Regions from separate parts of the Micromonospora sp. NPDC051925 genome, predicted to be linked through region 1. Evidence: predicted binding sites of a transcription regulator. Region 1 holds the regulator's gene; the other holds the start of a gene.
What was found. The regulator HspR, encoded in region 1, represses chaperone genes until heat shock. The targets are predictions, from matches to a motif close to TTGAGTNNNNNNNACTCAA.

Region 1 (3,409 bases):
GCTCGGTGCTCGCCGCGCTGTTGCCCATCCTGGACGACCTGGACCGGGCCCGGGAACACGGTGACCTGGTCGGGCCGTTCGGCACGGTGGCCGAGCAGCTCACCACGGCGCTGGGCAAGTTCGGCCTGACGCCCTTCGGCGAACAGGGGGACCCGTTCGACCCGACCCGGCACGAGGCGGTTGCGCACCGGACCTCACCGGACGTCGACGAGCCCACCTGCGTGCAGGTGATGCGCCGGGGCTACCTGCTCGGCGAGCGGCTGCTGCGGCCGGCCATGGTCGCGGTCGCCGACCCGGAATAGTGCCCGGTCGCGGTCGCCGACCGGAATAGTGCACGGCGATCCGGTCGCCCCGCCCGCCGCACCCGGCGGGCGGGGCGACCGGGCCACATCTCACGGAAGGGGGTGGACCGGTGAGTTCCAAGGACTGGATCGAGAAGGACTTCTACGCCATGTTGGGCGTGGAGAAGTCCGCCTCCTCGGACGAGATCAAGAAGTCGTACCGGAAACTGGCCCGGGAGTCACACCCGGACCACAACCCCGGTGACCCGAAAGCCGAGGAGCGGTTCAAGGCCGTCTCCGAGGCGTACGCGGTGCTCGGCGACGAGGCCAAGCGCCACGAGTACGACGAGATGCGCGCCCTGTTCGGCTCGGGCGCGTTCCGCCGGGGCACCCGCGGCCCGGGTCAGCCCGGCGGTACCCCGTTCGACGTCTCCGACCTGTTCGGCGGCGGTGGCGGAGGGGACGCCCGGTTCGGTGGTGGCGGCTTCACCGACCTGTTCAGCTCGATCTTCTCCGGTGGCTCCGGTGGTGCCGGTCCGGCGCGGGCGCGTGGTCCGGCCCGGGGTCGGGACGTGGAGACCCAGGTCGCCCTCGACTTCGGTGACGCGGTCCGCGGCGTCACCCTGCCGTTGACACTGCGTGCGCCCGGAGTATGCGACACCTGTCACGGCAACGGCGCGAAGCCGGGCACCCAGCCGACCACCTGCCCGATCTGCCACGGTGCCGGGGTGACCACCCGCGACCAGGGGTCGTTCAGCTTCTCCGAGCCGTGCCGCAACTGCCAGGGCGTCGGGACGGTGGTCGAGGAGAAGTGCCCCGAGTGCCACGGCACCGGCGGGGTCACCAAGACCCGCACGCTGAACGTCCGCTTTCCCGCCGGGGTGGCCGACGGCCAGCGGATCCGGCTGGCCGGGCGGGGCGAACCGGGCCAGCGCGGTGGTCCGGCGGGCGACCTGTTCGTGCAGGTCAAGGTCCGCCCGGACGACCTGTTCGGGCGTACGGGTGACGACCTGACGCTGGCCGTGCCGATCACCTTCGCCGAGGCGGTGCTCGGCACCGATCTACGGGTGCCCACGCTGGACGGCGCGGTGACGCTGCGCGTCCCGCCGGGTACGCCGTCCGGGCGGGTGCTGCGGGCCCGGGGCAAGGGTGTGGTGCGTCGGGACGGTCAGGCCGGCGACCTGCTGGTCACGCTGGACGTGGTGGTGCCGGCGACGGTGTCGGACGAGGCTCGCGCGGCGTTGGAGTCGTTCGCCGACTCGACGCCACCGGCGGCGCGGGAACATCTCGACGCACGGGTGCGTCGGGTCGGTTGACCGGTGGACGGGTGCGGAGGTGAGTGGGATGTCGGACGGGTTCCTCGGTTCGGGTGACCCTGCCTACGAGGCCAAGGTGCTGATGATCTCGGTCGCGGCACGGATGGCGGGAATGCACCCGCAGACGTTGCGCCAGTACGACCGGCTCGGCCTGGTGCAGGCCGGTCGGGCGGCCGGTGGTGGGCGTCGCTACAGCGTGCGGGACGTGGTCCTGCTACGCGAGGTGCAGCGGCTCAGCCAGGACGAGGGCGTCAACCTGGCCGGCGTCAAGCGGATCATCGGGCTGGAACGCCTGGTGGAGCAGGCCCAGCAGCGGGTGGCCCGGCTGGAGGCGGAACTGGACGCCGCGTACCGGCGGATCGCCGAGCTGGAGACGCTGGCCAGCGGCTTCTCCCGGGGCGACCTGGTGCCGACGAACCGCACCTCGACGGCGTTGGTCGTCTGGCGTCCCCGCCGTACTCCCGACCGCTGACCCTGCGCCCGGCCGCGGCCCGCTCGGGCCGAGATCGACGCCGAGGGCGACGCCGTGGAGCGTCAGCAGCGGTGTCCCCGTCACGGGGACACCGCTGCTGACGCATCACGCGTGGCTTGCGGCCCTGCCGGGCTGGTCAAGCCTCTCGGGGGTTTTCCGGCGGGGAGGGGGCCGCTCCCGCTAGCCTGTGAATCAGGCCCAACCAACTCAATCCGGGCTCCGATGGCGGGGGGAACCGTGGCGGAATCGGCGAAGAAGGTGGCCCGGCAGGCGGAGGAGCGGCTCGACAGGGTGGCCGAGAACGTCCGGGAGAAGTTCGACCGGGTCACCGAGAGCAAGTTCTCCGACACGGTGAAGAACGGCCGGTTCGCCGACCAGCGCGACCACGGGGTGGACCAGGAGCGGACCGAGGCGAAACAGCGGAACCAGGGCGGATCGGAACGCTGACGATCCGCCGACGTGCGGGCCGGGACCCACGGGGGGTCCCGGCCCGTTCGCCGTCTGGCCCGCACGCCGCTCGCCGTTCGGGTCCGGGCCGCGACGCGGTGACGCCGTTCGCGGTCCGGGCCTGGAGGTGGTGAGGCCGTGCGGCGGCCCGGCCCGTTCGCGGTCCGGGTCGGGACGCGGTAGTCGCCGGAGAGCTGCGACGGGAGGCACGGCCACCACGGGTGACCCGTCTTCTGCCGGTGCGGGGAAGGGTCAGCCGAGTCGGCGGTTCTCCCGGACCAGGCCGCCCTCGCACCAGTCGTGGTAGGTGAAGAGTTCCTGCCGGGCCAGCAGCACCCGACTGTTGTGCGCCCAGTTGCGCACCAGTTCGTCGCCGTCGCGCTCGGCCTGCTCCACCAGCTTGCGGAAGCGGCGCCTGGGGTGGGCCCGGAAGTTCGTCCGGATGCCGTCGGCCGCGTAGATGTAGAGGCAGTGCAGGGCGAACCGGCGGGCGGGACAGGCCGGGTCCAGCGCCAGCTCGAAGAGGGTGGGCATCAGGTGGTCGCCGGCCACCAACAGGTCCCAGTCCCGGGGCAGGTAACTCAACGGCACCGAATCGGGGTGGTACGCCCAGGCTCGCAGCTCCGCCGGTGACGGGTCGACGGGGTTGGCGAAGCCGCGGAACGTCGAACCCTGCGCGCTCACCGGCAACCTTCCGCTCACACCCGCGGGGTGCCTCCGGCCACCCGCAGGACCCTGGCTTGCTGGGGCGCAACGCTAGCCGCCGCTGCCCGCCCGACGGAAGACCCTGCAGGGAGCAATTCGGCAACAACCGCCCTGGCCAGGCCGACCGTACCACCGCCCTGGTCAGGCCGGCCCTACCACCGCCCTGACCAGGCCGATCATGCAACCGG
Region 2 (3,409 bases), on a different contig from region 1:
CGGGCCGCACCGGCCGGCCGGTCACCAGGGAGGCCAGCGCGGTGACCATGGTGATGCCGGCGCTCGGGCCGTCCTTGGGCACCGCCCCCGCCGGGACGTGCAGGTGGATCCGGCGTCCGGCCAGGACGTTCGGGTCGATGCCGTACCGACGCCCGTTGGAGCGCAGGTACGACCACGCGATGTGCGCGGACTCCTTCATCACGTCGCCGAGCTGCCCGGTCAGGGTCAGCCCGGGTTCACCCTCCATGCTGGTGGCCTCGATGAAGAGCACGTCACCACCCGCGCCGGTGACCGCCAGGCCAGTGGCCACGCCGGGCACCGCCGTCCGCTCGGCCGATTCCGGGGTGAACTTCGGCCGGCCCAGATAGCGGGCCAGGTTGCCGGTGTCGACCCGGACCGGGGCCGGGTCGGTGGCCAGCGTGACGGCGACCTTGCGCAGGATCTTCGCCAGGGCCCGTTCGAGCTGCCGGACACCGGCCTCCCGGGTATACTCCCCCGCGATCGAGGCGAGGGCCTCGTCGGCCACGGTGGCCTCCTCGGCGGTCAGCCCGGCCCGCTGGAGCTGCCGGGGCAGCAGGTGGTCGCGGCCGATGGCCACCTTCTCGTCCTCGGTGTAGCCGTCCAGAGTTACCAGTTCCATCCGGTCCAGCAGCGGGCCGGGGATGCTCTCCACCACGTTGGCGGTGGCCAGGAAGAGCACGTCGGACAGGTCGAGGTCGACCTCCAGGTAGTGGTCCCGGAAGGTGTGGTTCTGCGCCGGGTCGAGCACCTCCAGCAGGGCGGCGGCCGGGTCGCCGGCGTACCCGGCGGCCAGCTTGTCGACCTCGTCAAGGAGCACCACCGGGTTCATCGAGCCGGCCTCGCGCAGGGCGCGGACGATCCGGCCGGGCAACGCGCCGACGTAGGTGCGCCGGTGGCCGCGGATCTCGGCCTCGTCGCGGACGCCGCCGAGGGAGACCCGGACGAAGTTGCGGCCCAATGCGCGGGCCACCGACTCGCCGAGGCTGGTCTTGCCGACACCGGGCGGGCCGGCGAGGGCGAGCACCGCGCCGGAGCCGCGCCCGCCGACCACGCCGAGGTTGCGCTCGGCACGGCGGTTACGCACCGCGAGGTACTCCAGGATACGGTCCTTCACGTCGGCCAGGCCGGCGTGGTCGGCGTCGAGCACCGCGCGGGCCGTCGCCAGGTCGGTGTTGTCCTCGGTACGGGTGCTCCACGGCATCTCCAGCACCGTATCCAGCCAGGTGCGGATCCAGCCCGCCTCCGGGGAGGCGTCACTGGCCCGCTCCAGCTTGCCGACCTCGCGCAGCGCCGCCTCGCGGACCTTCTCCGGCAGGTCGGCGGCCTCGACCCGGGCGCGGTAGTCGGCAGAGCCGTCCGGCTCGTCCTCGCCCAGTTCCTTCCGGATCGCGGCAAGCTGCTGGCGGAGCAGGAACTCCCGCTGGGACTTCTCCAGCCCCTCGCGGACGTCGCTGTTGATCTGCTCGGTGACCTCCTGCTCGGCCAGGTGCTCACGGACCCATCCAACGAGCAGTTCCAACCGGGCGGTGACGTCCGGCGCGACGAGCAGTTCGGTCTTCTGCGGCAGGGTGAGCCAGGGTGCGTAACCCGCCGCATCGGCCAGTTCGGACAGGTCGGTCATCCGTTCCATCGCGTCGATGACCTGCCAGGCGCCACGCTGCTGAAGGACCGAGGTCATCAGGGCGCGGTACTCACGGGCCAACTCCCGGGCGCGACCGGCGGGAGCGGGTTCGTCCAGTCGGGTGGCCTCCACCCAGAGGGCGGCGCCGGGGCCGGGGACGCCGGAGCCGATCCGGGCGCGGGCCAGACCGCGTACCACGGCGGCGGGCTCGCCGTCGGGGAGCCGGCCCACCTTCTCGATGGTGGCGATCGTGCCGACGGGGCCGTACTCGCCGTCGATGCGCGGCACGGCGAGCAGGGTCTTGTCACCGCTGGCTCGGGCCGCGTCGACCGCGGCCTGGGTGGTCGGGTCGAGGGTCACCGGAATGACCATGCCGGGCAGCAGGACGACGTCGGTCAGGGGAAGTACCGGAAGGGTTGCCATCGGACACCTGCCATCGCGTTGAGTTGAGCGTGTCTCACTCAAGTCACCAACCGCTCCCCGTGTTCCGGGATGTGACCCAGGACACATCTCGGGGGCGGCGCGGCCGCCGGCCAGCATTGGCCGGACCCGGATATCCCAGGATTGACGCGACCCACCAAATGTAAGAGAGGCATATTGTTGCGGATTTGCCGTCAGATACGTCAAACTCTTAGCACACCCCGCTCAACACAGGGAGTAATGGCGATGGCAAGGAAAGTAATCACAGTTCTTACCGACGACCTCGACGGCGGAAAGGCCGATCGGACCGTCGAGTTCAGCCTGGACGGGGCGGCGTACACCATCGACCTCTCCGACGAGAACGCGGGGGTGCTGCGCAAGACGCTCGACGCCTACATCACCGCTGGCCGCCGAATGGGGCGGGGTGCGATCGAGGCCGGTCGCCCGGCTCGCCGCCCCGCTCGGGCCGGCGTCTCGGGAATGGATCGCGAGCAGAACCGCGCCATCCGGGAATGGGCGACCAAGAACGGCCACGAGATTTCCGAGCGCGGTCGCATCCCGGTCTCGGTCGTGGAGGCGTGGAAGAACCGCTGACCGGCGGGTCGAGTCACGATCGGATACGCCGGGGTCACGCTGAGATATCAGCGAGGACCCCGGCGTTCTTCGCGTTGTCCACGATTTCCATCCGGCGGCCGGGCAGCGAAAACCATTGCCGGCCGGCACGATCGGGGCCGATAGGGCCGGCCGCCCCGGGAACCATGGGCCGCGCCGTCGGGCCCGGTGGGGCTGATGCGCCGGTGGGCCGGTGGGGCCGCCGCATCGTCGGGGCCGGCAAGGCCGGCGCGACCAGGGGGCCGGGGCGGGTCGCCGCCGTGGGGACCGGTGAGGCGGCCGGGGACCTGGGCCCGTCCTCGGGTCCGCTCCCCGAGCCACGAAGAACTGCGGGCCGCCTCGGGGATTCCCCGGGCGGCCCGCAGTCGTCGTGCGTGTCGGGTCAGTTGACCTGGATGCGTACCACGTCGAAGGCGGGGGTCTGGTTGGCCCGCTCCATCATCGGCACCCGGTGCGAGCCGTCACCGGCCCAGACCGCGCACTGCGCCGTACCCGACTGCGGCAGGCCCGGGACCTGGATGGTCACGTCGTCAGCCTGGTTGCCGCCCTTGCCGTCCTCAGTGGCCACGAAGAACGCCGGAACGTCCTGCGGGTTCGACGGGGCCTGGTTGGTGTTCTGGAGCATCCGGCAGGCGGTGTGGAAGTGACCACGGGTGAGGCCCTGACCGTTGAGCACCGAGCTCTCCAGGTAGTAGCCACCCTGACCGGCCGCCAGGAACCGGTCACGGACCAGGT

Region 2: the regulator HspR is predicted to act here: its motif matches at 2,089-2,107, upstream of lon (endopeptidase La).

The regions. Positions count from the first base shown of each region.
Region 1 covers NZ_JBIUCH010000016.1:145,281-148,689, reverse strand. Annotated here, with positions in the region: gene grpE (nucleotide exchange factor GrpE) at 1-302, shown strand, start outside; gene dnaJ (molecular chaperone DnaJ) at 413-1,597, shown strand; gene ACIG87_RS22270 (heat shock protein transcriptional repressor HspR) at 1,626-2,069, shown strand; gene ACIG87_RS22265 (hypothetical protein) at 2,292-2,516, shown strand; gene ACIG87_RS22260 (hypothetical protein) at 2,769-3,200, opposite strand.
Region 2 covers NZ_JBIUCH010000004.1:52,091-55,499, forward strand. Annotated here, with positions in the region: gene lon (endopeptidase La) at 1-2,065, opposite strand, end outside; gene ACIG87_RS06670 (Lsr2 family protein) at 2,309-2,656, shown strand; gene ACIG87_RS06675 (hypothetical protein) at 3,057-3,409, opposite strand, start outside.